Regions from separate parts of the Microbispora sp. H10836 genome, predicted to be linked through region 1. Evidence: riboswitches for the same ligand, from Rfam matches in the RefSeq annotation. Region 1 holds a riboswitch; the other holds the start of a gene.

Region 1 (14,612 bases):
CCAGAATGTGCCTTTATGGGAATATCTGACGAGCTGCACGCCATCGGGCGGCCGATGCTGGACGCCCAGCTCGCGCACCCGACCGTACGCGGCATCGCGGCGGGCGACCTGCCCGAGCCGGTGTTCCGGTCGTGGCTGGAGCAGGACTACCTGTACCTGCTCGACTACGTCCGGGTGTTCAGCCGGCTGGCCTGGCAGGCTCCGGACGCCCACCTCGGCGACCTGGTCGATCTCGCGTACGCCACCTGGCACGACGAGCTGGACCTGCACCGGTCGCTGTCGGCCGAGTTCGGCGCCGACCTCGACGGCGCGGTGAAGGGCCCGGCCTGCGCGGCGTACACCTCGTTCCTGCTGGAGTCGGCCGCCGACTACGCGGAAGGCCTGGCCGCGCTCTACCCCTGCATGTGGGGCTACTCCACACTCGGCCGGATTCTGGCCGCCGACCCGCCCGCCGAGCCCCGGTACAAGGCGTGGGTGGACACCTACGCCGATCCCGGATTCGCCGCCCTCTCCGCGCGCATCGCCGTCATGATCGACGAGGCGGCTCCCGACCCGGCACGCGCCCGGGAGCTGTTCGTCCGGGGTATGGAGCACGAGCTCGCGTTCTGGGACGTCCCCTGACGGAGCGGGTTAGTGTGAGGGCATGCCGGAGCTGCCCGAGGTCGAGGCGCTCGCCGAGTTCCTCCGCGAGCACGCCGTCGGCCATGCCGTCGTCGGCGTCGACGTGACCGCCTTCCAGGCCCTGAAGACCGTCGACCCGCCCGTCGCCGCGCTCGCCGGGCTGCTCGTCACCGGCGTGACGCGGCACGGCAAGTTCCTCGACGTCGACTGCGACGGCCTGCACTTCGTCACCCACCTGGCGCGTGGCGGCTGGCTGCGCTGGCGCGACGACCTCACGGGCGCGCGGCCGGTGCGGCCGGGCAAGGGCCCGCTCGCGGTCCGCGTACGGCTGTCGCCCGGCGAGGACGGCCGCGCCCCCGGCTTCGAGCTCACCGAGGCCGGCACGCAGAAGCGCCTGGCGGTGTACGTGGTGCGCGATCCCGGGGACGTCCCCGGCGTGGCCGGGCTCGGGCCCGACCCGCTGGCGGAGGACTTCACGCCGGGCGTGCTGAAGACGATCGTGGGCGGCAGCCGGGCGCAGATCAAGGGCCTGCTGCGGGACCAGAAGGTGATCGCCGGCATCGGCAACGCCTACTCCGACGAGGTGCTGCACGTCGCGAAGATGTCCCCCTTCAAGATCGCCGGGACGCTGACGGACGGCCAGGTCGCCGACCTGCACGACGCGATCGTGAGCACGCTGCGGGACGCGGTCGGCCGGGCCAGGGGGCTGGCCGCCAAGGACCTCAAGTCGGAGAAGAAGTCGGGCCTGCGCGTGCACGGCCGTACGGGCGAGGCGTGCGAGGTGTGCGGCGACACGATCAGGGAGGTGTCGTTCGCCGACTCGTCGCTGCAGTACTGCCCGACCTGCCAGACCGGCGGCAAGCCGCTGGCCGACCGCCGGCTGTCCCGCCTCCTGAAGTAGCGCCCAGCGGATCACCGTGGGTCACAGCTTCCGGCATGGGCCCGGGCATCGGCGGGGTGCGGCCACAATGGGCGCATGACATTGCCGGAAATCACCCCCGACGCCCTGCCCGACGACGCGTACCTGCTCGACGTCCGTGAGAACGAGGAGTGGGTGGCCGGCCACGCGCCCGGCGCCGTCCACATCCCGCTCGGCGAGCTGCAGGCGCGGGTGGACGAGGTGCCGCACGACCGCCCGGTGTACGTGGTCTGCCGCGTCGGCGGACGGTCGGCGCACGCCGCGATGTGGCTCAACCACATCGGCAGGGACGCCGTCAACGTGGACGGCGGCATGCAGCTGTGGGCCGCCGCCGGGCGCCCGATGGTCAGCGAAGCCGGTGGGACGCCCTACGTCGCATAGGAAAACGGTCAAAGAAGTGTCATAATCCCAAAGACATCATCAATACCCCGCGGGAGCTCGGGCGTGACCGGGCTGAGAGGGCGGATCGAACGTGCCGCCGACCGCATGAACCTGTCCGGATAATGCCGGCGTAGGGAGCGTGTGATGACTTCTGCCGTCGTCGACGACGCGCACGCGGAGGTTCCCCTCACCCTGGACGAGGAGGCCCCCAGGACTCTGGGGCTGCTCGACCAGGGAGCGTTCTGGGCCAATCTCGGCGTCAGCCTCCTCGGCTTCTCGGGGGCGCTGTTCCTCCTCGACCCCCTGGGCGGCAAGCCGCTGACCTTCACCGCGGCGGTGCTCGCCGCCGTCGTCGGCAGCCTGCTGGGCACGGCCATGGTCGGCCTGGCCGCGATCCCCGGCGCGCGTACCGGCCGGCCCGCGATGGTGCTGCTGCGCGGCCTGTTCGGGGCCCGGCTCTCGTACATCCCGACCGTGCTGAACATCGTGCAGATGCTCGGCTGGGGCGCCTTCGAGCTGTGGGTCATCGCCAACGGCGCGCAGGCCCTGTTCGGCACGGCGGTGCCGTACGCGGTGTGGGCGGTCGCGGCCGGTGCGCTGACGATCGCGCTGACGATCCGCCCGCTCGGCGCGCTGCGGCTGCTGCGCCGCTACGTCACGGCGGGCGTGGTGGTCGCGATGGTCTGGCTGTCGGTCGCCCTGTTCACTCAGGGGCCGTCCGTGGGGGGCGGCTCCTGGGACGCCTTCGCCCCCGCCGTCGACTACGTGATCGCGCTGTCGGTGTCGTGGGTGCCGATGGCGGCCGACTACGCCCGGCACTCGCGGTCGAGCGGCGCGGCGTTCACCGGCGTGGTGGCGGGTTACACGATCGCCCAGGTGGCCTGCCTGGCGCTCGGCATCGCCGCGCTCGCCCTGGTGGGCAACGACCCGGACAAGGTGTGGGACCCCTTCGTGGCCGCCCCGCTCGGGATCCTGTTCTTCGGCATCCTGGTGCTGCGCGAGGCCGACCAGTCGTTCGCGAACGTCTACTCGACGACCGTGTCGATCCAGAACCTCGCGCCGCGCTGGGACCGCCGGGCGATCTCGATCGTGATCGGCGTGCTCACGACCCTGATCGCGCTGTTCGCCGACGTGAACTCCTACGGCGCGTTCCTGACCGTGATCGGGGCGGTCTTCGTGCCGATGTTCGCCGTCCTCGTGGTCGACTACTTCCTGCTCGGCGGGGCCGCCCGGTGGAACACCGCCGGGGACGCCCCCTCCCGGTGGCTCATGGTCGTGCCGTGGATCCTCGGGTTCGTGGCGTACTGGATCGTCACGTCCACCCCGACGGTCGGCTGGTGGGACGGGTTCTGGACCGACGTCCGCCTCGCCCTCGGGTTCGTCCACCAGCCCTGGATGAACGCCGCGCTCGCCGCGTTCCTCGTGGCCGCGCTGGCGACCGTGGCGCTGTCCGTCCCGGCCCGCCGCCTGCGCTCTCGCCGTTGAGTTCGTCGAGCCTCACCTGCCGATCCGCGGGTTCGGCCCGCGTCCCCGGCGCCTGCGACAGCGCTCCGGGGGCGTGATCCGGCGGTTCAGGACGGCTGGGCAGTCTTGCCCGCGGTGCGCACGAACGGCTCCAGCAGGGCCCGTGCGGACTCCCAGGCGGTCTCCAGGTCGGTGCCGGACTCGATCAACCGGGACCCGGCGAACACGATGGCATTGATCATCTCCGCGGTCTCGGGCACCGCGGCGACGCCGAGGCGGCGCAGCGCCTCCACGAGCGGCTCCAGGAGCTGCTGATGCATGGCCCGGCTCTGCTCCGCGACCGTGTCGCCCGGCGCGACCTCCGCGAGGACGGTGGCCAGCGCGTGCTCACCCTCGTTGATGAGCTCGAAGTTCGTCAGCACGTAGGCGAGTACGCGGTCGGCGGGGGTCGCGGCGGCGTCCATCGCCGCGGCGACCCCCGCCGACCAGCGGGGGAAGACGTCCTCCACCAGCGCGTTGAGCAGGTCCTCCGAGGACCGGAAGTACTGGTAGAGACTGGGCCGGGCCAGCCCGGCGCGCTCCGCGACCCGGGTCAGCGTCGGCGGCCGGCCGGTCTCCGCGAGGATCTCCCTGGCGGCGTCGAGCAGCGCCCGGTGCTGGGCGGCCCGATGCTCGGCGACGGTAGCCGCCTGAATGCGTGGCACCTGCTCTCCTCCGCCATGGTCGTCTACTCCGACAGTTTCCCATCCACCATCGACAGGACGCGATCGCAGTGACCGAGCACCTCGTGATCGTGGGTGACCATGATCGTCGCGACGCCCGACTCGTGCGTCTCGTGCGCGAGCAGCGTGACGATGTCGTCGCTGCGGGCGCGGTCGAGCGCGGCGGTCGGCTCGTCCACCAGCAGCACGGCCGGGCGGGTGACGAGTGCCCGGGCGATGCCCACGCGCTGCCGCTCGCCGCCGGACAACTGGTGCGGGCGGTGCCCGGCGCGGTGCCCCATGCCCACCCGGTCGAGCAGCTCTCGCGGGTCGTGACCGTCACCCGCGCGTCTGCCCGCCACGTCGAGCGCGAAGCGGAGCTGGTCGAGCGCGGTGAGGGCCGGGATGAGGTTGCCGGACTGGAAGACGAACCCGATCCGGTCGCGGCGGTGGCGCGCCTTCTCGCGGGCGCTCGCCCGGGAGATGTCGACGCCGTCGAGCAGGACCCGGCCGGTGTCCGGCGTGGTGAGCGCGCCGGCGACGGCGAGCAGGCTCGACTTGCCGGAGCCGGACGGCCCGACGATGGCGACGAACTCGCCGGACGCGACGTCGAGGTGCACGTCGTCGAGCGCGGTGACCGTGGCGTCGCCGTCGCCGAGGGTCAGGGTGACGCCCTCCACCAACAGGCCGCCGCGTTCCCGGGCGCCGGGCCGGAGCGAGTCCGGGCGCGGGGACGTGGAACTGGTGGTCATCTCTGCCCTCCCAGGGCTGCGAGCGGGTCGACGCGGACGATGCGGCCCACGGCCGCCACGGCACCGGCGAGGCCGAGGCCGACGAGGAGCAGGGCGGCGAGGACGAGCGGGGCCGCCTCCAGCGCGAACGGCATGGGGGTCGTGGTGAGCAGCGTGCCGCCCCCCACCCCCAGCAGGAAGCCCACGGCGGTGGACACGGTCAGGATGACGGTCGCCTGGATCATCGTGTCCCGCATGAGGTAGCCGGTCGAGGCGCCCATGGCCCGTATGACGGCGAGCTCGTGCTTGCGCTGGATCGTCCACACGGTGAAGAACGTCCCGACGACGAGCGCGGAGATGGCGTACAGGAAGACCTGGATCAGCGTGAGCGTGGAGGTCTCGGCGGAGTAGCCGGGGGAGGCGCTGAAGGACTCCTTGAGCGTCATGCTCGTGGTGCCCGCCGCGGCGTCGCCGCCGGACAGGTCGATCCGGTCTCCGTCCCGGGCGCGCAGGGCGATGGCCGTGGCCTCCTCGTACGCCCCGTCACGCACCTCGTCCCCCGGCCCGGCGCCCGCGTGCACCTGCTGCCAGGTGCGCAACGGCAGGTACGCGACGTCGACGTGCCCGAAGGTGCGCTGGTCGCCCGTGGTGCCGACGACCTTGAGCCGGGTGCCCAGGCGGTCGATGACGACGGTGTCGCCGATGCCCACGCCCTCGTCCAGGACGGTCTTGCTGACCACGATCCCGTCGGGGTCGCCGAGTCCGGCGCCGTCGGAGACGGCGGGGGCGAGGAAGGAGCCGGGGTCGACGCCGAACAGGGCCAGGTCGATCGGCACCTGGGTGCCGGCGGCGGTCGTGGCCTTGGCGTTGACCAGCATGTTGCCGAACGGCGCGGCGTCGCCGACGTCGTCGCGGCCCTTCCACGCCTCGGCCTGGTTCACGTTGACGGTGCTGCGGGAGAAGGCGGAGTCGGTCTTGGTGCCCTCGGCGAAGGCGAACGCGGTGACGGGCAGCCGCTGGAGCCCGGAGACGCCGTCGTTGACGAGCCCGGAGGAGAGGCCGGACAGCAGCACGACGAGGATCGCGATGAGGGCGACGACTCCGCCCATCAGGCCGAAGCGTGCGCGGGCGAAGACCAGCTCGCGCCAGGCCAGGAACATGGCACTCCTTCGAAGCAGGGATTTCAGGGACGACGAGCGCCCCCATTTACCGACGCTCCGTTGGTAAACATACCAACACTGCGTCGGGAAGAAGCCCGCGCCGTGGTCCGTGGTCCGTGGAGCGCTGAGAGGCCGTAGTCCGTGGAGAGTGCTCCGGGTCTGCCGCTGAGACCTCACGCCCGCGCGCCCGCCGACGCGCCGGAGTGACTAGAGAGCGCCCTCCAGGCGGAGCAGGTGCTCCTTGGCCGCCTGGCCGCCCGCGTAGCCGCCGAGTGCGCCGGGGCCCTCCACGGCCCGGTGGCACGGCAGGAGCAGGCAGACCGGGTTGCCGGCGAGGGCGTTGGCCACCGCGCGGGGGGCCTGCGGCCGTCCGATCCGCTCGGCGATGTCCTTGTAGGTGGTGACGCTGCCGTACGGCACGGCCGGCATGAGCTGGATCACCGTACGGCTGAAGCCGGTGACCAGGCGCAGGTCCACGGAGAGGGAGAAGGTGCGCAGCCTGCCCGTGAAGTAGGCGTCGAGCTCCCTGCGCAGCGGATCGAGACGGCGCGGGTCGGGCCCGATGAACGAGCCGACGGCGCGGGAGATCCGGGCGAAGACCTCGTGCTCGCCCTCGTAGGTGCAGGCCAGCACGCCGCGTGCGGTCACCGCGAGGACCAGGCGGCCGACCGGCGCGTCGGTGGTGCCGAAGGCGACCTCGGGCGGGGTCTCGCCGACGTAGCCCGGCGAGGTCACGCGCAGCAGGGCTTCGAGGTCCTCGGTGGACATGGGCGCCCCGCTTTCTCTTCTCCGCGTGCAGGCAGCGTATCGGAGCGGTTGCGAGGTGACGGAAAAGGCCAAGATCAAAAGGTGAAAGAAGGCACGATGGGGGCGTGGGTGACAGCAGCGTGGACGGCCGGGCGGCGGACATCGCCCCCGCGGCCGCTGACGCCGCGGACGTGCTCGCGGGCGAATTCGACATGCAGCCGGGTGGCGGCTCAGGCGCGGGTCTCCACGGGGGCGACGTCGAGGAGGGCCTCGCGCGTGCGGTCCTGGCCGGCTCCCCCGACGCGATCGTCGCGCTCGACCGCGACCTGGCCGTGCTGAGCTGGAACGCGGCGGCCGAGCGGATGTTCGGCTGGCCCGCGGCCGAGCTGCTCGGCAGGCGGGCGCCGATCGTGCCCGACGAGCTGATGGCCGAGCACAACGCCGTGCTCGAACGCGTACGCGCGGGCGGCCGGGTGTCGCTGACCACCAAACGTCTCCACCGCGACGGGCGGCTGCTCGACCTGCGGGTGGACACGAGCGCGCTGAGTTCCCCGGCCGGCGTCCTGCTGGGGTACGTGAACGTCTACCACGCCGCCGAGGACGACGACGCGGCGCACGGCAGGATGGTGCGCCGCGCCCGCCTGGTGCGGCGGCTGACCGACGTGGTGGGCGACATCAACGCCGAACTCGACCTGCCCGTCGTGCTCGACCGGATCGCCGCGAGCCTGACCGAGCTGACCGGCGCCGACGCCGGCGGTTTCGTGTCCATCGAGGGGGAGCGGCTGCGCCTGGTCGGCGTCCACCGGTTGCCCGAGACGCTGCGCGGGGCCACCGCCGACCTGCACACGAGCCTGGTCGCCAAGCTGCTGCGCACCGGCAAGACCGTGCTGCTGGAGACCGGCCCGGAGGGCTTCCCGGACCTGATCTGGGCGCGCGTGCCCGGCCTGCACACGATCGCCGTCGGCATCGCCGCCGTCGGCGGACGTCCCTATGGAGCGCTCTACGCGTTGTTCGCCCGGCGCAAGGCGAGTCATCTGGAGCTCGAACTGCTCGAACTGCTCGCCGGGCACGCCGGCATCGCGGTCGCCAACGCGACGGCCTACCAGGACGCGGTGCGGCAGCGCGCCCACGAACGGGCGGTCTTCGACGCCAGCGCCGACGGCATCGCGGTGCTGGACGGCGCGGGGGCGGTCGTGCGGTGGAATCCGGCCGCGGCCGAGCTGACCGGCCACCCGGCGGAGCGCGTGATCGGCGGGCCGCCGCCCTTCCCGCTGCCGGCGCCGGGCGAGAAGCTCACCTTCCAGCTCCCGTCCGGCCGGTGGCTCGACGTGCTGTGCGCGGAGATCCGGGAGACGGGGGAGACCGTCGTCGACTTCCGCGACGTGACCCGGGCCAAGGAGCTGGAGGAGGCCAAGGACCTGTTCCTCGCCACCACCAGCCACGAACTGCGTACGCCGATCACGATCGTGCACGGCTTCGCCAGCACGCTCGACTCCCGCTGGGACCACCTGGCGGACGTGGAGCGGCGGTCGGCGGTCCACACGATCGCCGAGCGCGCCCGCTCGCTCGGGCAGCTCATGGACCATCTCCTGCTCGGCGCGCGGGCGGGCGCGGAGGAGCTGAAGGTCAGGGTCGAGCCCTTCGACCTGGCCGCCCGGGTCCACGCGGCGACGCTCGGGCTGCCGGTCCTGTCGGACCGGCACCGGCTGGAGGTGGACATCCCGCCCGATCTCCCCCTCGTGTACGGCGACGCGCTGGCCACCGACATCCTCCTGGCCCAGCTGCTGGAGAACGCGTTCAAGTACTCCCCCGACGGCGGCCTGATCCGGGTCGAGGCGTGGCCGGAGGACGACCGGGTCGTGCTGGTGGTGGACGACGAGGGAGTGGGAATCGCGCCGGGCGACCGGGAGCGGATCTTCGAGCGGTTCGTCCAGGCCGACAGCGGCAACCGGCGCAGGTTCGGTGGGGTCGGGCTGGGGCTCTACATCGTGCGCAACCTCGCCCGGGCCCAGGGCGGGGACGTCGCCGCGCTGCCCCGATCCGGTGGGGGGACGCGGATGCGACTGGTGCTGAACTCGGCGGAATCTTCATCCTGACAGGACAGATCGGAGCGTGGCGTCACCACTTAAGGACTGATCTATTGTCCAATGTGCACAAGCTGTGATGCGGGGCACGGTTTCCCGGCCGAGTGAGCGGGGCATTTCGGTCGTAGTTGCTCGTGCAGCAGATACGGGGGTCAGGGGGAGGTGAGTGCGTCGAGCGTCGTGATGCTGCCGTACGCACCGTCGAGCGTCGCCGTCGCACGTCAGCGCCTCAGCGCCGAGCTTTCGACCGCGGGGCTGCTCGCCTCCGCGGTCGACGACGTCGTTTTGATCATGAGTGAACTGCTGAGCAACGCGCTGCGCCATGCCCATCCTCTTCCGTGCGGCCGGCTCAAGGTGGCCTGGGTCTGCTCGGACAGCCAGGTCGAGGTGGCCGTGAGCGACGGCGGCGCGTGTACGGAGCCCCGCGCGGGCCGCCCGACGCTGTCGTCCCTCGGCGGCCGTGGGCTCGGCATCGTGGAGTACCTCGCAGAACGCTGGGGAGTCCGGCACGAGGAGGAGGCGACCACCGTCTGGGCCGTGGTGCCCGCCTCATGGCCCGACCAGAATGGGCATGCCGAGCTGTCCGAAATTCCGGTGCTGCGCGAGGTCGGCTGACACGCGCTCACGCCGCGTGGCCGGGCATCAGGGCCGGCTGTGCTCCATGCAGATCAGGTCGTCGCGGGAGTCCCACGACGCGGTGACGGTGAACCCGAGCCGCTCGTAGAGGGCGATCGCCGTCGTGCGCCACCGCCACACCGACAGCCGTACCGACCGCAGGCCGGTCGCGTGCGCCCGGGCGAGCGCGGCGCGGACGAGCGCGGCGGCCACGCCCCTGCCACGCTCGTCCGGGTCCACCCACAGGCGTTTGATCTCCGCCCGCCCGCCGGCGGGCGCGGCGAGCACCACGCAGCCGATCGCGGCGTCGCCACTGCGCGCGACCAGCACGACGTCGTCCGCGAACGCCGCGCCCGGGTCCTCGACCTCCGCCCGGTAGCGCCCGGGCAGGCGCGTCGCGTCGGCCGCCGGGACGCCCTTCTCGGCCTCGGTCCGCAGGTGGTAGGCGGCCAGGAGCGCCCGCAGGTCCTCCCGGCCGTCGTCCCCGGCCGCCCAGGTCACGATCGAGTGGTCACGGATCACGCCCGCCAGCATTCCACCGATCCGGGGTCAGGCCGTGCGCGGGTGGAGCACGGCCCGCTCGGCCGTCGTCCAGGCGCTGCTCACGAGCAGGTAGACGCCCGCCGCGAGCGGGAGGAAGGCCGCGGCGAGCACGGTCCAGAACGGCATCAGGACCGCCAGGCGCCGCATCGGCGCAGTGGGCTCGACCCGGCGGGCGGCGATCACGGCCACGGCCACGAGCAGCGCGAGCAGCGCGGCGAACACTCCGGCGGCAGGGCTGACCAGGCCCGCCCCGGCGAGCACGGCGGAGAGGTGCTCCCCCAGCGGCACGCCGAGCACGCTCTGCGCCAGCAGCAGGTTCGGGTGCCCCGCGATGACGGCCGCCGTGAACAGCCGGTAGGTCACCGTGAAGAACGGCAACTGCGCGAACGCCGGGAGAAAGCCGGTGAACTGGCCCACGCCCTCCTTGGCGTACAACGCGTTGACCTCGCGCAGGAGCCGCTGCGGGTCGTTCTTCCACCGCGTGCGCAGCCCTTCCACCTGTGGTGCGAGCCGCATGCGGATCCGCTGCGCCCGCGCGACGCGGACGCTCAGCGGCAGCAGCGACAGCCGTACGGCGAGGGTGACCAGGACGATCGCGAGTCCGGCGCCGGTGAGGTGGCTGAGCGCGTCGATGAGCCGGTAGGCGGGGTCGAGCACGAAGTCGAACATGGGAAGCCTTTCGTCTGTGACCTGTTGCCGGTGAATGAGGGCATGACGAAAGCGCTCGTCACCGGATCGCCGGTCAGACGAGCGCGGGGCTTCCTGATGGTGCGCGGGGACGGGGACGGCCAGGCGTGCCGGGATCACGCAGCCTGACCATCGCCGTCTCACCGTTGTACGACGGCCTGCCCGGCCCCTGACGCAGAACGGGGACGCCGGCCAGCCGGCAGAGCATCCAGGCGAACACCAGGACGGCCACGCCGGCCAGGCCGACCGCGGTCAGCGCGCCGGGGCCCGGGGACCCGGCGGCCAACTCGGCCAGCAGCCAGAGGAGCGATCCGATGGCGGCCTGGAGCGCGTTCACGTCAGCGGGACAGCTTCCCGACCACGGTGACGACGACCACGGCGACGAGGGCGACGATGCCGATGATCAGCAGGAACTTCAGCGTCGCGAACAGGGCGGGGATCACGAATCCGAACACCAGCCAGAGGGCCAGGAGGATCCCCAGTACGGTCAGTACGGTACGGGCCATAGCCACAAGGTACGCGGTGGGACCGACAACCGCGAGCTTGATCGTGTTCGACCATCCTCGGCCCTGCGGTGATCCACTGAATCCGCGCTCGCGACGGGCAGCGTCGGTCAGACACTGCCTTGATCCAGAATCGGTTCGCATACCCGTGATTCATGAGGTTTCACGTGAATCATCGCGTTCGGCGGCAGTTCATCGACAGAAAGTCAGGGCTCCCCTGCCGGTCCCTGTGGTCCCATCGGCTACCTTCACCGCATGCGCCGTAGGCTCCGTAGGCTCCGCTTGATCACCGCGAAATCACCCGACTCGTGGCGTTCCTGACGCGGCCGCGCGGCGCACACGACCCGGTCCCACTGGTTGAGGTATGAACCTTCCGCGACTCGCACCGGCCCTCCAGGGGCGTTTCAGTCCGCTGCGCTTCGATCCGCACCATCGGCTGTCCGGCTCGGACGTCGAAACCCTGCTGGAGGCGGCCCGGTGGGCTCCGTCCGCCGGTAACGCGCAGCCCTGGTCGTTCCATCTGCGCCGCCGGGGAGAGGACGGGCACGGGCAACTCGTGGAACACCTCGCCGGCAGTTCGCGCCGGTGGGCGCCCGATGCCAGCGCGCTGGTCGTCAACCTGGCCCATCGCGAGGCCGACGACAGCGGCCTGCTCTACTCCGAGTTCGCCGACTACGACCTCGGCCAGGCGGTGGCCCATATGACCGTGCAGGCCCATGCGATGGGCCTGTCTTCCGGAAGCGCGACGGCCGCCGCGAGCGGCGGTTCTTACGGGGCGGTGACGGCGCTTCGCCGGGCCGCCCGCCGGACTTACCGTGGGGACGTGCCCTCCTCGAGAACTTCCCAGAATCCCGCCCGCGTCCTGGTGGTGGAAGACGACCCCACCGTCGCCGAGGTGGTGGCCCGCTATCTGGAACGCGACGGGCACGAGGTCGAGTGCGTGGGCGACGGCGCCGAGGCGCTGCGCCGGGCTCTGGCCGACCCGCCCGACCTGATGGTGCTCGACCTGATGCTGCCCAAGCTCGACGGCCTGCAGGTCTGCCGGAAGCTGCGGGAGCGCCGGCCCGTCCCGGTGATCATGCTGACCGCCCTCGGTGAGGAGATGGACCGGGTTGTCGGCCTGGAGACCGGCGCGGACGACTACGTGACGAAGCCGTTCAGCCCGCGCGAGCTGGCCCTGCGCGTGCAGTCCGTGCTGCGGCGGGCCCGGGGCGCGCTGGTGCCCACCGGCACCGGCGTGCTGCGCGACGGCGACCTGGTGGTCGACGTCGGCGCCCACGAGGTGCGCCTGGGCGGCAAGGAGATCACCCTGACCGCGCGCGAGTTCGACCTGCTCGTCTACCTGCTGCGCAACCCCCGCCAGGCGTTCAGCCGTACGGCCCTGCTCGACCAGGTCTGGGGCTGGTCGTTCGGCGACTCCTCCACCGTGACGGTCCACGTGCGCAGGCTGCGGGAGAAGATCGAGGACGATCCCACCGACCCCCACCGGATCGTGACGGTCTGGGGCGTCGGCTACCGCTACGAACCGCTGTCGTGATCGTCCAGATCGTCGCGGTCGCCGCCGGGCTCGGTCTCGTCATCGCGGCCCTCGGCCTGGCGCTGCTGCGGGTGCTGCGCCGCCGGTCGATCGGCGTGATGCTCGCGGTCGTCGCGGCGGTGACGGTCTCCGCGACGCTGGCCGGGGTGGTCGCCATCACGCTCGCCATGATCATCGACGGGCGGCCGAAGAACATCGTGCTCACCGTCGTCGGCATCGGCGGCCTGGTGGGGCTCGGCGTCGCCCTGGTGAACGCCCGGACGGTGGTGCGCGCCAGCAGGAGCCTCGTCGGCGCGCTGGAGAGCGTGCCGCCCTCCGGCCGGTTCGTCCCGCCGCCCACGCCGCTCCCGGCCGAGCTGCAGACCATCAGCACCACGCTTGAGCAGGCGTACGAGCGGCTGCGGCTGGGCCGCGAGCGCGAGCGGGCGCTGGAGAGCGCGCGGCGCGAACTGGTCGCGTGGGTCAGCCACGACCTGCGCACCCCCCTGGCAGGCATGCGGGCGATGGTGGAGGCGCTGGAGGACGGGGTGGCCGACGACCCCGAGACCGTCAAGCGCTATCACGTCCAGATCAGGGTGGAGGTCGACCGGCTCGCCGGGATGGTGGAGGACCTGTTCGAGCTGTCGCGGATCCACGCGGGCGCGCTGCGGCCCACGCTCACCCGCACGGGGCTCGGCGACCTCGTCGCGGACACCCTCGCCGCCGTCGAGCCGCTGGCCCGCGCCGGGGGCGTGCACCTGACCGGGGAGGCGGACCCGCACGTCCCGGTGTACGCCGACGCCGGGCAGCTCGGCCGGGCCGTACGCAACCTGGTGGTGAACGCCATCCGCCACACGCCCGCCGGGGGGACGGTCGTCGTGCGGGCGGTGACCGAAGGGACGACCGCCCGCCTGTCCGTGCTCGACGGCTGCGGCGGCATCCCGGAGGAGGACCTTCCCCGGGTCTTCGACGTCGCGTTCCGCGGCGAGGCGGCGCGGACGCCGGGCCCCGACGGCGGCGCCGGGCTCGGCCTCGCGATCGCGCGCGGCATCGTGGAGGCCCACGACGGCGGGATCGGCGTGGTCAACGAGGGTCCCGGCTGCCGCTTCGAGATCACGCTGCCGTCGGCCTGAGGCTCACTCCGGCTCGTTCGCGGCGGTCCCGCCCACGGTGAAGGGCGTGCTGACCCCCTCGTACATGAGGTGGGCGACGAGACCTTCGGTCGCGTGCGGCAGGTTGTGGCAGTGGTCCATCCAGATGCCGGGGTTGTCGGCGACGAAGGCGATCTCGTACGTCTCGCCGGCGCCGACCTCGAGCGAGTCCACCCACCACGGGCTGCCCGTCGCCCGCACGCCGTCCCGGCTCAGCACCACGGCGTGGTGGCCGTGCAGGTGCATCGGGTGCGGCTCGCCGCTGTCGTTCACGACGCGCACCCGCACCACGTCGCCCTCGGCGACCATGAACATCGGCACGTCGGGGAACATGTGGCCGTTGATCGTCCACCAGACCCCCGGACGTCCGTCGAGGAAGCCGGGGCGGCGCCCGATCTCGTAGTCGAACCGCCGGTCGGGCCGGTCCGCGTCGAGCCCCAGCGGGGCCGGCGTGCCGTAGGAGAGCAGGTCGAGCGTGATAGCGGGCCGGGGGACGGCGGGCGCGTCGTACGACCGCGAACCGAGCACGACACCGGCCGGGCCGCCGACGTGGACCCGCACCGGCGAGCCGTCCCCGGGCATGGTCACCTCGATGTCGGCGCGGCCGCCCGCCGTGACCAGTACGGCGGTGTCCCGCACGGGTGCGGGTTCGTGCAGGTCGGTGCCGTCGACGGCGGCGAGCCGGAACGGGGCCCCGCCGACCCACACGGGCGTCTGGCCGTTCTCCGTGTTGATCACCCGCACCCGCACCCGCTCGCCGGGCCGGGCTTCGGTGCGCACGTCGCCCTC
Region 2 (14,612 bases), on a different contig from region 1:
CTTGATCCCCTCGAACTGCGCGATGCGCCCGGCGATGCGCTGCGCGAGGGTGGCGCCGCGGGTGGGGATGCCGATCAGGACGACGCTCTCCGCGCCCCTGGTCCGTTCGAGGATCTCGTGTGCGATCCGGGTGAGCGCCCGGTGGATGTCGGGCCCCTCCAGGACGGCGCGGGCCGGATTTCGGGCATCAGACATGAAAAAGTCACCACCTTTCCCGCCTCACGGGACGGGTCTTAAAGGGTGTTCGGTCTGCTTAGAGTATCAGGGCCGTCTGCGAACCCCCCTCCCGCCAGGGGTGATACACCCCCGGGGCCGCTCGCCGGCGGCGTGGGGAGGACGCGACGGGAGACGTGCCGGTTACGTATCGGGGATCGGAAGCCGCATCGCGCCGGGTGTCGGGGATTTCGGGGAGAGCACTGTTTGACGCTCTTTTTTCCAATCAGCTTGACCTTTGGGAGTGTCGGCTTTACCGTCACTGTCCGTAACCACAACACGCGACCTTCCTGGGTAAAACCCGACGCAGCGGTCACCGAAGGTGCCGGTCACAGGCACCAGCCCCGGTGTTCGGAACGCTTAGGACAAGGGCGCACAATCAAGTGAGAAGAGACATAGAAAGCCGGGGGCCACACGATGCCGTCTGACTACGCCAAGTCGCTGGGCGCGCGCCTGCGCGCCATCCGGACCCAGCAGGGGTTGTCCCTGCACGGTGTGGAAGAGAAGTCCCGCGGACGGTGGAAGGCCGTCGTCGTGGGCTCCTATGAGCGGGGCGACCGCGCGGTGACCGTGCAGAAGCTCGCCGAGCTCGCGGATTTCTACGGAGTGCCGGTGTCGGAGCTTCTTCCCGGCGGAGCCGCCCCCAGTCCGCTCGCGCCCGCGCCCAAGCTGGTCATCGACCTGGAGCGCCTGTCGCAGCTGCCGAAGGACAAGGCCGGCCCGCTGGCGCGTTACGCCGCGACGATCCAGAGCCAGCGTGGCGACTACAACGGCAAGGTGCTGTCCATCCGGCAGGAGGACCTGCGCTCGCTCGCGGTCATCTACGACAAGTCGCCGGTCGAGCTGACCGAGGAGTTCATCCACTGGGGTGTGCTCGACGCGGAGGCCCGCCGCGCCGTCGAGTCCTTCTGACCTCCTGCCCGGCTCGTACGCGGCTCCCCGTCACGGTGCACGAATCACGCCCTGCCGCGTGTGGCTCAGACGGCGCCACCGCACCGGGGAGCCGCCGGTACGAGTGATTCCCGCCACGCGGGGATAGTGCAGGACATGACGTTTTACGTGGGCTCCGAGGTGGGCAGGCTTCGCCGCGTCCTGGTCGACATACCCGAACTCGCGCTCAAGCGGCTCACCCCGGGCAACAAGGACGGCCTGCTGTTCGACGACGTGCTCTGGGTGCACCGCGCGCTGGAGGAGCACCGCGAGTGGTGCGACGTGCTCGCCGGGCGCGGCGTCACGGTGCACCACCTCGGCGACCTCCTGCGCGAGGTGATCGAGATCCCCGACGCGCGCAAGCACATCCTCGACGGCAGCGTCGACGAGCACTGGTTCGGCCCGCTGACCGCCGACGCGATCCGCAACACGCTCGACTCACTCGACGCCGACGCGCTCGCACCGCTGCTGACCGGCGGGATCACCAAGCGCGAGATCATGGAGCTGGGCTGCGACCCGGGCTCCATCACCTTCCACACCCTGGCGATGGACGACTTCGTCCTCCCGCCGCTGCCCAACCACCTGTTCGCCCGCGACACCTCCTGCTGGGTGTACGACGGGGTGTCGATCAACGCGATGCGCAAGAAGGCGCGCAGGCGGGAGACCGTCAACTACGAGGCCGTCTATCGCTGGCATCCGCTGTTCGCCGCGGGCTACGGCAACCCGGACGACGGCGGGTTCAACGTCTGGTACGAGGGCGTGCGCATGGCCCCGGCCACCATCGAGGGCGGCGACGTCCTGGTGCTCGGCGGCGGCGTCGTGCTCGTCGGGGTGAGCGAGCGCACCCAGCCGCAGGCGGTCGAGATGCTGGCCACCAACCTGTTCCGGGCGGGGTCGGCGACCCGCATCGTGGCGCTCGACCTGCCCAAGACCCGTGCGTTCATGCACCTCGACACCGTGATGACCAACGTCGACGTGGGCGTGTTCACCAAGTACGCCGGGCTCGGCATGCTTCCCTCGTACACGGTGGAGCCGGGCGACACCGACAAGGAGCTGAAGGTCACCGACCACCCGCCGGAGGACATGCACAAGGCGATCGCGCGGGCCCTCGGCCTGGACGACATCAAGGTCCTCACGCCGACGCAGGACGTGCACGCGGCCGAGCGCGAGCAGTGGGACGACGGCTGCAACGTGCTGGCACTGGAGCCGGGTGTGGTCGTCGCCTACGAACGCAACACCACGACCAACAACCACCTGCGCAGGCACGGCATCGAGGTCATCCCGATCCGCGGCAGCGAGCTCGGCCGCGGACGCGGCGGGCCCCGGTGCATGAGCTGCCCCCTGGAGCGCGACCCCGTCTGAGCACCCGCGGCCCGCCCACGGCAGGAGCGGACCTGAGACACCGCGCGGCGGCCGGTCATCGGACGCGGCCGCGCCGCTCGTCCTCCCCTGCGGCACGCCTGGCCGCAGCGAGCCGGCCAGGTCTGGCGACGGTGCTCGGCATGGTGGCGACCCTGCCGATCCGCGCCGTGCCGGGATCGGTGGTCAGCCGGCCATGGGCAGGGTGGGGCGGCCGGGCAGACCGAGGATCGACTCGACCTCGCCGACGAACCTGTCCGCCTCCGCTATGATCTCTTCCGCGTCGTTCTGCGTGACGGCGCGGACCATGCCGGCCTCGGCCGCCGCACGCTTGGTCGCGCTCACCGCGAAGTAGGCCGCCCAGTCCGCGAGCTTGGGCTCGGCCTCCGGCAGCAGCTCCCAGGCGCTGCGCAGGCGCCGCCTGCGGCCGTCCATCGGCCGCGGACGCGCCGCGAGGATCCCGGCGGCCGCACGGAGGGCCGCCAGGTGGGCCGACACGTAGCGGTCCGCGGGGGTGGGCCCGACGGTGGCGTCCGCGAGGCATGCTCTGGCGTCCGCGAGGTGTGCCAGAACCGCCTGCGAGAGCCGGGGCCCGCTCTTCTGATCGTCGTTCTCCTCAGTCATGCCCGCCTCCTTGAGTCGTGGCACTCCGGCGAAGGTCGCCGGTGATCTCACAGTCGCAGATCGCACCGACAATTTCGCCGGCCGGGAGATCCCGTGAACCGCTCGAGATCGCCCGACGCTTTCTCAGGCTCCCGTGGGCGGCCGGACGAGGAGCTTCCCCTCTCCCCGTCCGGCCCACGCCGCGGGCCGTGCCGCATCCGTCTCCGCCGACGACGAAGGCACGATTCCAACGGGGTGGGCGCGAGCCGCGAGTCCCACGCCCACTCCATCGAACATAGATTCGATCATGTCCACTGTCAAGGCTGTCAACGAATACGTGTTCGAGGAGTGTGGCGCAAACGTGGGCACGAGACGGCGGAGGGGCCCCGCGCGAGCACCTCGCGCGGAGCCCCTCCGGGGGTGGAACTGGTGCCGCGACCGCCAAAGTTTGCCCGGACGGAGCGGTGGCCAGAGTGGTGCATCGCAAGGCGGAGGAGGAGCTCGTAGCGGAGCTACGAGCGACGACGACAACGCAGCGAGGTGCCGCTCTGGGCGACGCGACGGGGCAAAGGTTGGCGGGAGGGGCACTAGCGCCTGAAGGCACCCCTGACGTGCACCGGGACGCCCCTGCCGAGCATGCCCGGCAGGACCTCGGCCACGTTCATGGGCAGCCGCACGCAGCCGTGCGACGCCGGGTAGAGCGGCACCGACAGGGCGCCGTGGAGCGCGATGCCGCCGTTGAAGAAGATCGGGTTGTAGAGCTGCCCGAGGTAGGACCGGTGCCAGCCCTTGACCCGCCAGGTGGTCGTGTAGTCGCCGGTCGGCGTGCGGGCGCTGCCGGAGAACCGCTGCCGCTTGCCGTTCCAGGTGGCGTACTCGGTGTAGGGGATGCCGCTGCCGCTGGAGATGTGGCTGATCATCACCGGCGCGCCGCCCCGGTACAGAACCATCACCTGTCTGGTCAGGTCCACCTCGACGCGCGTCGGCTTGCCCCGGGGCACCAGGACCCTGGGCGCGCGGGGGTTCTCCAGCGCCCTCCAGGTGCGGGCGGCGATCGTGCTGGTCGGCTTGATCCCCTGCACCTTCTGGAACGCCCAGACCGCCGTCAGCGTGGCCCCGCCGTACCGGCCGTCGGCCGCGCCGGGCATGTATCCGAGCTCCTTGAGCCGGGACTGCAGCGCCTTCACGGCCGAGCCCTTGGCGCCGAGCCTGAGCGTCTTGCCCGGCGCGGTGAACGGCGGATAGGCGGCGGCGCGCGCCGGGAGCGCCGGTAACGCTGGCGGCACGGTCGCCGTGGTCACCGCTCCCGCGGGCGCGGCGGTGCGCGCCTGCGCCGTGCCGGTGACGCCGGCCGCCGCGAACGTCACGGCTCCCACCGCGACGAGCGTGGCCGCGGCCAGTCGCCGTCGACCCCTCATCATGACCAACCCCTCATAAGCCCGATTCCCGATCAAAGGACCCACCTTACGGTCCGATTGTGAGCCGCTTGATCTTAAGTGGCCATAATCGGCGGCGTATGTCCTGGCAATCCGTTTAGAGTGACCGCGTGGCAGAAAAGTTGCATCCGAACGTCGTCCGAGTCCAGGAGGCCCTGCGGGCCCACGAGGTGGCGGGCGAGGTCGTCGTGCTGGACGAGGCCGCCCCGACCGCCGCCACGGCGGCGGCCCGGCTCGGCTGCGAGGTGGGCGCGATCGCGAACAGCCTGATCTTCGACGCGGACGGCGCGCCGCTGCTGGTGCTCACCAGCGGTGCCCACCGCGTGAACACCGACCTGATCGCGCGGCTCGTCGGCGCGGCGAAGGTGCGGCGGGCCACGCCGGAGTTCGTCCGCGAGCACACCGGGCAGCCCATCGGCGGCGTCGCCCCGGTCGGGCACCCCGCGCCCGTACGGACGCTCGTGGACACCTGGCTGGGCAAGCACAGCGTGGTGTGGGCCGCCGCGGGGCACCCCCACACGGTCTTCCCCACGTCCTACGAGGAGTTGCTGCGCATCACCGGGGGCACGGCCGCCGAGGTGGAGTGACGCCTGCCGGACCGGCCCGGCGACGTTTTGCTAATGTGCGACGAGTGATCCAACTGCGACGGGTGGGGCCCGACCGGTTCAGGGCGGTGCTGGACACCGTTCTGGAGATTTACACGGTCGCCATGCGCCCGCCGTCGGACCAGCTCGCGGGGCGCATGGCGATCATGCGTAACCACTCCACCTATCCCGACTTCGACTGCATGCTCGCCGAGGACGCGCAGGCTCCCGGCGGCGTCGCCGGCTTCGCGTACGGCTTCCACGGCGGCCACGGGCAGTGGTGGCACGACGTCGTACGCGGGGCGCTGCAGGACCGGGCCGGGCCGGTGGTGGCGGAGGACTGGTTCGGCGACGCCCTGGAGATCGCCGAGATCCACGTGCGCCCCGAGTACCAGGGCCAGGGGATCGGCCGGCGCCTGATCCACACGCTGTGCGAGGGCCGCCCGGAGCGTACGGCCGTGCTCTCGACGCACGACGCCCCCACGGTGGCCCGGCATCTCTACCGGGACGTCGGGTTCGCCGACCTGATGACCCGGTTCGTCTTCCCCGGCGGATACGAGGAGTACGTCATCGCCGGGGTGCGGCTGCCGCTGCCCGAGCTCGGGGCCCGCGAGAGCTGAACGGACCGGCCGGCTCAGCCGGCGACGGCGGCGGGCACGCTGTGCAGCGCCTGGAACACCTCGCGGGTCGCGCTCGACCGGTTGAAGGTGATGAAGTGGATGCCGGGCGCGCCCTCGTCGAGCAGCTTCTGGCACAGCTCGACGGCGTGCTCGATCCCGAGGCGGCGAACCGCTGCCGGGTCGTCGGCGACGGCCTCGAACCGCTCGGCCACCTCGGGCGGGAACGGCGCGCCGGACAGCTGCTCCGACCGGGCGATCGTGCTCATCTGCGTGACGGGCATGATGCCGGGGATGATCGGGGTGTCACACCCACGGGCCGCCACGCGGTCACGCAGCCGCAGGTAGTCCTCCGCCCGGAAGAACATCTGGGTGATCGCGTAGTCCGCGCCGGCCCGGCACTTCTGCACGAAATACTCGGTGTCCGACTCGATGCTCGCCGACCTGGGGTGCTTGTACGGGAATGCGGCCACCCCCACGCAGAAGTCGCCCGCCTGGCGGATCAGGCGCACCAGCTCCTCGGCGTACAGCACGCCCTCCGGGTGCTTGACCCACTCGTCCAGGGGGTTGCCCCCGCGCGGGTCGCCGCGTACGGCGAGGATGTTGCGCACGCCCGCGTCGGCGAACCGGCCGACGAGGTGGCGCAGCTCGCGGATCGAGTGGTCGACCGCGGTGAAGTGGGCGACGGGGGTCAGCGTCGTCTCGTGCGCCAGCCGCTCGACGATGTTCACGGTGCGGTCGCGGGTCGAGCCGCCGGCGCCGTAGGTCACGGAGACGAACGTCGGCCGCAGCGCCTCAAGCTCGCGGATGGCCCGCCACAGCTGGCGCTCCCCCTCGTCGGTCTTCGGCGGGGAGAACTCGAACGAGAACGAGCGCTCGCCCGCGGCCAGCAGTTCGCGGACCGTCGGGACGCGATCAGGAAGCCGCGAGGGCAGACCGAGAGCCATACAGGAGAGGTTACAGCGCCGCACTTTTCCCGGTGGTCGCAGTCTTGCTATGTGGACGTTTTCCCTTACTGGGTGAGTTAACCCACTTGAAGGGGGATCTGGTGATGTGTGTCCGGATCAACCCCGGTTACTCTCAGAGCATGACCGCTTCCGCCGTCTCGCTCGATTCCATCCGTACGGAGGTGGACCGCGCACTCCGGGAGTTCCTCGACCGGCAGCGACCACACTTCGGTGACCCTCATCTGGCCGCCCTGCTGACCGCCGCGGAGGACTTCCTGGCCGGCGGCAAACGGCTGCGCCCCGCCTTCTGCCACTGGGGGTGGCGGGCCGCCGGCGGCGGCGACGACCCGGGGCTGCACGCCGCCGCCGCCTCGCTGGAGCTGCTGCAGGCGAGCGCGCTCGTCCACGACGACGTCATGGACGCGAGCGACGTGCGCCGGGGCATGCCGTCCGCGCACCGCCGATTCGAGCGGATGCACACCGAGGCGGGCTGGCACGGCTCCGCGCGGCAGTTCGGCGAGGGTTCGGCCGTGCTGCTGGGGAACCTGCTGCTGGTGTGGTCCGGGGAGATGTGGCGCACCTGCGGCCTGGCACCAGAGGCGCTCGCCGCCGCGCAGCCGATGCACGACCACATGCTCACCGAGCTGATGTGCGGGCAGTATCTCGATCTGCTCGAACAGGCTCAGGGCGAGAGCACCTACGACAGCGCGCTGCGGGTGGCCCTCTACAAGAGCGGCAAGTACTCGGTCGAGCAGCCGCTCCGGCTCGGGCTCGTCCTCGCCGCCCGGGCCCGGCACGCGTGGATCGACCGGCTCTGCGTGCAGTACGGCCAGCAGGTGGGCATCGCCTTCCAGCTCCGCGACGACATCCTCGGCGTGTTCGGCGACCCTGCGGAGACCGGCAAGCCCGCCGGGGACGACCTTCGCGAGGGCAAGCGGACCGTCCTGATCGCGCGCGCGCTCGCCTCGGCCACCCCCGCCCAGGCGGCGGTCGTACGGTCCCTTCTCGGCGACCCCGGGCTGGACGCCGAGGGCGTCGGGCGGCTGCGCGCGGTGATCGAGGAGACCGGCGCGCTGGCCGCGTGCGAGGACATGATCAAGCGTTATCTCGACGACGCGCTGCACGCCCTCGACCACGCGCCGATCGAGGAGGAGGCCCGCGCGGCACTGGCCGGCCTCGCCGTCGCCGCCACGTCCCGCCGCACCTGACGGCGCGGGGCAGGACCGGTGGCGGCCCCCCCGGACACCGTCGCGTCCCGCGTGACGGGACGCGGCGCACGGGGGGCTCAGAGGCGGCTCAGAGCGGGACGGCGGACAGCCGGGCCTTGAGCGCGGCGGCGGCGGCGCCCGGGTCGTCGGCCTCGGTGACGGCCCGGACGACCACCGCCCGGCGCACGCCGTGCGCCATCACCTCGTCGAGGTTGCCCAGGTCGATGCCGCCGATGCCGAACCACGGCCGGTCGGTGCCCAGGCGCGCCGCGTGTTCCAGCAGCGCGGGGCCGGGCGCCGGGCGGCCGGGTTTGGTGGGCGTGGGCCAGATCGGCCCGCAGCAGAAGTAGTCCACCCCCGGCTCCACGGCGGCGGCCGACGCCTCCGCCGCCGAGTGCGTGGACCTGCCGATGAGCACGCCGGAGCCGAGGATCTCCCGGGCCACCGGGACCGGGAGGTCGTCCTGCCCGAGGTGCAGGATGTCGGGCCGGGCGGCGAAGGCGACGTCCGCCCGGTCGTTGACGGCCAGCAGCGCGCCGTGCCTGTCGCACGCCGCGCGGAAGACCTCGAGCAGGTCCAGCTCCTCGCGCGCCTCCAGGCCCTTCTCCCTGAGCTGGACGATGTCCACTCCGCCGGACAGGACCGCGTCGAGGAATTCCTCCAGGTCGCCGCGGTCCCTCCTGCCGTCGGTGCAGAGGTAGAGCCTGGCCTGCGCGAGCCGCTGTCGCCGGGTGTCAATCACCCGACCACAATGCCATGGGGCCGTACGGTCAGAAACCCAGGGCCTGGGCCCTGCGCTTGACCTCGGTGTGCCGGCCCTTCACGATCGCGTCGATTGGGGACCCCGGCAGCGAGTCGTCCGGGGTGAACAGCCACCGGATCGACTCCACCTCGTCGTACCCCGCGTCGGCCAGGAGCGTCAGCGTGCCGGGCAGGCCCTTGAGCACGTCGCCGCCGGCGATGAACACCGCGGGGATCTGCGGCTCGCCCCCGCCCCTGCGGGCGCCGGCGAGTTTCTTGTCCTTGAGGAGTTGCTTGGCGCGGCCCATGCTGAGCCCCAGCCTCTTGGCGGCCTCCGAGAGGGGGAGCCACTCCCCTACGAGCTGGTCGGTCTCCCGGTCGATCTGCGCAACAGTAAGCGTCACGGAACCACCATTACCACAGGCGGGCCGCCAGGAAACACCTCGATTACGTCATAATGCAGTCGCGGAGCGGGACGGCGGGGTCGGCCACCCGCCGAGCGTCGAGCCGCTGGCCGCCCTCGACGAGCCTGCGACCCTGCACCACGTCGCGCGGCCGGTCCACGGTGAGCACCGCGGCGAGCCTGTCCTCGGCCGTCAGCCAGCACACCGCCCACTTCGCGTCCGTACGCGGGTCGCCGCGCAGCAGCACCCGGTCACCGGCCTCCCGGTGCCCGGCGAACTGCACCATGTGGCCGAACTGCTCCGACCAGAAGTACGGCACGGGGTCGTAGACCGCCTCCTCGCCCAGGAGGGTGGCGACGGCCGTGTCGGGAGCCTGGAGCGCGGTGTCCCAGTGCTCGACCCGCAGGCGGGTGCGGAACCTGCGCGACCACCAGTTGGCACAGTCCCCCACCGCGACGACGTTGGGCAGCGACGTGCGCAGGTGCTCGTCGACCACCACCCCGTCGTCGAGCCGGACGGCCGAGCCCTTCAGCCAGTCGACCGCGGGGCGCACCCCGACGCCGGTGACGACCACGTCCGCCGGCACCCTGGCGCCGGACATGAGCGTGAGGCCGTCGGCGTCCACGGTGCCGACCATCGCGCCGAGGCGTAGTTCGACGCCCGCCCGCGCGTACCAGCCGATGGTGTGGCTGCCGACGGCGGGGCCGAGCGCCACGGCGAGCGGGCTCTCCCCCGCCTCCACGACGGTCACCGCACACCCGGCCCTGGCCGCGGCGGTGGCGACCTCCGCGCCGATCCAGCCGGCTCCGACCACGGCCACGCGGGCGCCGGGGACCAGCCGCTCGCGCAGCGCCAGCGCGTCCTCTATGGTGCGCAGCACGTGCTGGCGGCCCTCGCCGCGCAGGCGGATCGGGGCGGCGCCGGTGGCGATGACCAGGCCGTCGTACTCCAGCTCGCCCTCGGTCGTCTCCAGCACGCCGTCGCGCAGGCCCTTGGCCGCCGTGCCGAGGCACAGCCGTGCGTCGAGGGCGTCGAGGTCGGAGTCGACCACCGTGGAGTCGGTCTCTCCGAGCAGCACCGCCTTCGACAGCGGCGGCCGGTCATAGGGGCGATGGTGTTCCTCGCCGATGAGCGTGATGCGGCCGGTGAATCCACGGGCCCTCAACGCCTCGATGCTTCGCACGCCGGCCAGGCCGGCACCCACCACCACGACGTGATCCACAGCTTGACCATAGATTGTCAGCGGGGGCCCTGGCCAACGGGCCCCTCATAACGAGTTGGGCAAGTAGCGCGCACTTCCCCGGGGGCCCACGTTGTGAAGGAGGCCCTTACTCCACCGGACGACGCGCGTGCGGATCTTCGTCGCGCGCGGCACGCGGCGTCCGCTGCCAGGTGGCGGCGGACGGCCGCCGGCGATCGGCCATGACGGGCGGCGTACTACGCTGGTGGGCGTAAGACGCGCGGGAGCCCGGCGGACCGGGCTGAGAGGAGAGCGGGAGGCTCTCGACCGCCCCGACCTGATCCGGGTAATGCCGGCGAAGGGAGCGCGGTGTGCCCCCCACATACGACGTCGTGATCGCCGGCGGCGGCGTGGCCGGCCTGGCCGCGGCCTGGCGCACGGTTCGCCGGGGCCTGTCGGTGGCGGTGGCGGACCCCGCGCCCGGAGGCGGCGCCACCCACGCCTCGGCCGGGATGCTCGCGCCGGTCAGCGAGGTGACCTACACGGAGGAGCCGCTGCTGCGGCTCGGCCTCGCGTCGCTGGCGGCCTGGCCGCACTTCCGCGCCGAACTCGAGGACGAGAGCGGCGTCGAGCTGGACTACCGGACCGAGGGCACGCTGGAGGTCGCCCGCGGCGCGGACGACATGGCCTATCTGGACGACCTGGCGGCCTTCGAGCGGACGCTCGGCCTGCGGGTCGAGCGGCTCACCGGGCGCGAGTGCCGTTCCTTCGAGCCGATGCTCGCCCCCTCCGTACGCGGCGGGCTGCTGGCCCGCGACGACGCCTGGGTCAACCCGCGCAGGGTCGTGCGGGCCCTGCGCACCGCGTTCGAGAAGGCGGGCGGCACGCTGGTCGCCGACCGCGTCTCCGGGATCGACGCCTCAGGGACGGGCGGTCCGTCCGTACGGCTGGCGTCCGGCGAGGCCGTCGCGGCGGGCCAGGTCGTCGTGGCGGCAGGATCGTGGTCGGCGTCCCTGCTGCCCGGCCTGCCGGTACGCCCGGTCAAGGGCGAGATCCTCCGGCTGCGCGGGCCCCGGGGGTTCCTCACGCGGTGCGTACGGGGGCTGGTGCACGGCTCCCCCGCCTACCTGGTGCCCCGGGGCGACGGAGAGATCACGCTGGGCGCCACGGCGCAGGAGCTGGGGTACGACGCGCGGGTCACCGCCGGCGGCGTGTACGAGCTGCTGCGCGACGCCCGCGAGCTGGTGCCCGGCATCACCGAGCTCGAACTGACCGAGACCACGGTCGGCTTCCGCCCGGGCACGCCCGACAATCTGCCGCTCATCGGCCCCGCCGGCCCGCCCGGCGTGTTCGCGGCGACCGGGCACGGCCGCAACGGCGTGCTGCTGACCCCGATCACCGCCGACGCCGTCGCGGCGCTCCTCACCGGCGACGAGCCACCCCCGGTCACCGGGGCCTGCCATCCAGGGAGATTCAGCAAGTGAAAGTCACGATCAACGGAGGCACGGCCGAGCTGCCCGAGGGCGCCACGGTCGGCGACGCCGTACGGACCCTCACGTCCCTCATGTCCGGGGTCGCGGTGGCCCTGAACGGCGAGGTGGTGAGCCGGAGCGCCTGGGACTCCACTCAGGTGGCCGACGGCGACGGCGTAGAGGTGCTGACGGCGGTGCAGGGAGGATGAGCATGACCGACGACGTCTTCGTGCTGGGCGGGGAGAAGTTCACCTCGCGGCTCATCATGGGCACCGGCGGCGCGCCGTCGCTGGAGGTGCTCGACCAGGCGCTGGAGGCGTCCGGCACCGAGCTGACGACCGTCGCGATGCGCAGGCTCGACCCGGCGTCGCGCGGTTCGGTGCTGGACGTGCTGCGCGCCCGCGGCGTCAAGGTGCTGCCGAACACCGCGGGGTGCTTCACGGCCGGGGAGGCCGTGCTGACCGCCCGCCTGGCGCGTGAGGCCCTGGAGACCGACTGGGTCAAGCTGGAGGTCATCGCCGACGAGCGCACCCTGCTGCCCGACCCGATCGAGACCTTCGACGCCGCCGAGCGGCTGGTAGCCGACGGCTTCGTCGTGCTGCCGTACATCGGCGACGACCCGGCGCTGGCCCGCAGGCTCCAGGACGCCGGGTGCGCGGCGGTGATGCCGCTCGGCGCCCCCATCGGCTCCGGACTGGGCATCCGCAACCCGCACAGCATCGAGCTGATCGTCGAGGCCGCCACGGTCCCGGTGATCCTCGACGCCGGCATCGGCACGGCCAGCGACGCCGCGCTGGCGATGGAGCTGGGCTGCGACGCCGTGCTGCTGGCCAGCGCCGTGACGCGGGCGCACCGGCCGGACCTGATGGCGGCGGCCATGCGGCAGGCGGTCACGGCCGGGCGGCTGGCCAGGCTCGCGGGGCGCATCCCCCGCCGCCGCTACGCCGAGGCGTCCTCCCCCGTCCGCCCGTCCTGAGCCCGCCGCATCCACCACACAAAGGCGTCCCCCGCCCGTCCGGCGTGTTCGCGCCGGCGGGCGGAGAGGCGCGGGAATCCGCGTCTGGTAAGCCCAGTTTTCGGATTAGACACGGCTTTTCGGGCGGCGCGGAGGGCTGCCGAATAGGTCTCGGTTTGGGATTCGGGAACACGCCCGGCGGCAAATCACCCGTAAACTCTGGCGAGTGGACACGACGCTGACCGACCCGCTCGTGGGGCAGTTGCTCGACGGGCGCTACCGCGTCGAGTCCCGGATCGCCCGGGGTGGCATGGCCTCCGTATACCTTGCTCTGGACGTCCGGCTCGACCGCACGGTGGCCGTCAAGGTGATGCACCGCTCGCTGGCCGAGGACCCGCAGTTCGTGCGGCGGTTCATCGGCGAGGCCAAGTCGGTGGCGAGCCTCTCGCACCCGAACATCGTGCAGGTCTTCGACCAGGGCACGGACGGGGCGCACGTCTACCTGTCGATGGAGTACGTGCCCGGGCGGACGCTGCGCGACGTGCTGCGCGGGCGCGGCCGTCTCCCGGCGCGCGAGGCGCTGGAGATGGTCATCCCGGTGCTCGCCGCCCTCGGCGCGGCCCACCAGGCGGGGCTCATCCACCGGGACGTCAAGCCGGAGAACGTGCTGCTCGCCGACGACGGCCGGGTGAAGGTCGTGGACTTCGGCCTGGCCCGCGCGATCGAGGCGACCAACCAGACCAAGACCGGCATGATGATCGGCACGATCGGCTACATGTCGCCCGAGCAGGTCACGGCCGGCACCGCCGACGCCCGCAGCGACGTGTACGCCGCCGGGATCATGCTGTTCGAGCTGCTGACCGGGCGGCAGCCGTACGCGGGCGAGACGCCGATGTCGATCGCCTACCGGCACGTGCACGAGACCGTCCCCGCGCCGTCCTCGATCGCGCCCGACGTGCCGCCGCCGATCGACGCGCTCGTCGCGGCGGCCACCGACAAGGACCCCGCCGCGCGCCCGGCGGACGCGACCGCCATGCTCGTCGCGGCCGTCGAGATCCACCGCACGCTGCCGCGGACCGGGCACACCGGCGCGCACGCCGCCCCTCACGGAGCCCACGACACCGGCGCCCACACCGGCGCCCACAGCGGCGTACGGACGGGTGCGCACCGGACCCTCCCGCCGCCCGGCGGGGCCTCGCCGTTCGGCACGTCGCAGCACGCGCGCCCGGAGGCCGAGCCGTCGGTCGGCCACACGATGATCCAGCCGCGCTCGGAACTGCTGACCGGCGCCGGTGGAGCGGGCCGGCGGCGACGGGCCAGAGTCAGGCCCGTGTGGTTCCTCGCCGCGCTGGCCCTCGTCATGGTGGCGGGCATCGCCTTCACCGGTTGGTGGTTCTCCCAGGGGCGCTACACGACCGTGCCCGATCTGGTGAACCAGAACATCACGGTCGCCAGGCAGGAGGCGCAGAAGGCCGGCTTCGAGGTACGGATCGGCAAGGCGAGGTTCGACGACAAGGTGCCGAAGGACATCGTCCTCGACACCGAGCCCGGCGCGGGCGCCGAGGTGGTCAAGGGCGCCGTCCTCACCCTGATCCCGTCGGCCGGCCCGGAGACGATCCCCGTGCCGAAGGTCGAGGGCCTGAGCCTGGCGGACGCCCGGGCGAAGGTCGCCGAGGTCGGGCTGACCCCCGGCCGGGTCAGCAAGAGCGCGAGCGACACCATCCCCCGCGACCAGGTCATCCGTACCAACCCGCCGGTGGGCAAGCGCGTCAAGAAGCGCGGCGTGGTCAACTTCGTCGTCAGCGCGGGACTTCTGATGCCGGACGTCACGCAGATGATGCGCGACCAGGCGGAGAAGATCCTGCGCGACAAGGGCTTCAACGTCCAGATCGACGAGACCACCGACGACGCCCCGCCGGGCACGGTGATCGCCCAGGACCCGTCCGGCGGCGCCGAGGTGGTG

Evidence for each region. Region 1 has a riboswitch for thiamine pyrophosphate ahead of HHX30_RS22745 (cytosine permease). Riboswitches for the same ligand answer to the same signal wherever they lie in the genome.
Region 2: another riboswitch for thiamine pyrophosphate. It lies ahead of thiO (glycine oxidase ThiO); the one in region 1 lies ahead of HHX30_RS22745 (cytosine permease).

Annotation. Positions count from the first base shown of each region.
Region 1 covers NZ_JABBWU010000012.1:174,891-189,502, forward strand. The annotation lists gene HHX30_RS22730 (TenA family protein) at 16-621, shown strand; gene HHX30_RS22735 (Fpg/Nei family DNA glycosylase) at 644-1,522, shown strand; gene HHX30_RS22740 (rhodanese-like domain-containing protein) at 1,598-1,921, shown strand; TPP riboswitch at 1,961-2,075, shown strand; gene HHX30_RS22745 (cytosine permease) at 2,066-3,406, shown strand; gene HHX30_RS22750 (TetR/AcrR family transcriptional regulator) at 3,493-4,089, opposite strand; gene HHX30_RS22755 (ABC transporter ATP-binding protein) at 4,113-4,838, opposite strand; gene HHX30_RS22760 (FtsX-like permease family protein) at 4,835-5,977, opposite strand; gene HHX30_RS22765 (methylated-DNA--[protein]-cysteine S-methyltransferase) at 6,185-6,745, opposite strand; gene HHX30_RS22770 (PAS domain S-box protein) at 6,937-8,820, shown strand; gene HHX30_RS22775 (ATP-binding protein) at 8,971-9,423, shown strand; gene HHX30_RS22780 (GNAT family N-acetyltransferase) at 9,451-9,945, opposite strand; gene HHX30_RS22785 (membrane protein insertase YidC) at 9,973-10,635, opposite strand; gene HHX30_RS22790 (DUF6412 domain-containing protein) at 10,709-10,990, opposite strand; gene HHX30_RS22795 (hypothetical protein) at 10,992-11,159, opposite strand; partial or broken gene HHX30_RS41875 (nitroreductase family protein) at 11,521-11,718, shown strand; gene HHX30_RS41880 (response regulator transcription factor) at 11,980-12,693, shown strand; gene HHX30_RS22805 (ATP-binding protein) at 12,690-13,805, shown strand; gene HHX30_RS22810 (multicopper oxidase family protein) at 13,809-14,612, opposite strand, start outside.
Region 2 covers NZ_JABBWU010000001.1:357,236-371,847, forward strand. The annotation lists gene pyrR (bifunctional pyr operon transcriptional regulator/uracil phosphoribosyltransferase PyrR) at 1-195, opposite strand, end outside; gene HHX30_RS01635 (transcriptional regulator) at 631-1,125, shown strand; gene HHX30_RS01640 (arginine deiminase) at 1,261-2,505, shown strand; gene HHX30_RS01645 (SAV_6107 family HEPN domain-containing protein) at 2,689-3,126, opposite strand; gene HHX30_RS01650 (L,D-transpeptidase family protein) at 3,693-4,526, opposite strand; gene HHX30_RS01655 (YbaK/EbsC family protein) at 4,652-5,128, shown strand; gene HHX30_RS01660 (GNAT family N-acetyltransferase) at 5,173-5,745, shown strand; gene metF (methylenetetrahydrofolate reductase [NAD(P)H]) at 5,760-6,689, opposite strand; gene HHX30_RS01670 (polyprenyl synthetase family protein) at 6,830-7,897, shown strand; gene thiE (thiamine phosphate synthase) at 7,986-8,639, opposite strand; gene HHX30_RS01680 (Rv2175c family DNA-binding protein) at 8,668-9,042, opposite strand; gene HHX30_RS01685 (FAD-dependent oxidoreductase) at 9,086-10,264, opposite strand; TPP riboswitch at 10,493-10,603, shown strand; gene thiO (glycine oxidase ThiO) at 10,594-11,706, shown strand; gene thiS (sulfur carrier protein ThiS) at 11,703-11,903, shown strand; gene HHX30_RS01700 (thiazole synthase) at 11,906-12,670, shown strand; gene pknB (Stk1 family PASTA domain-containing Ser/Thr kinase) at 12,876-14,612, shown strand, end outside.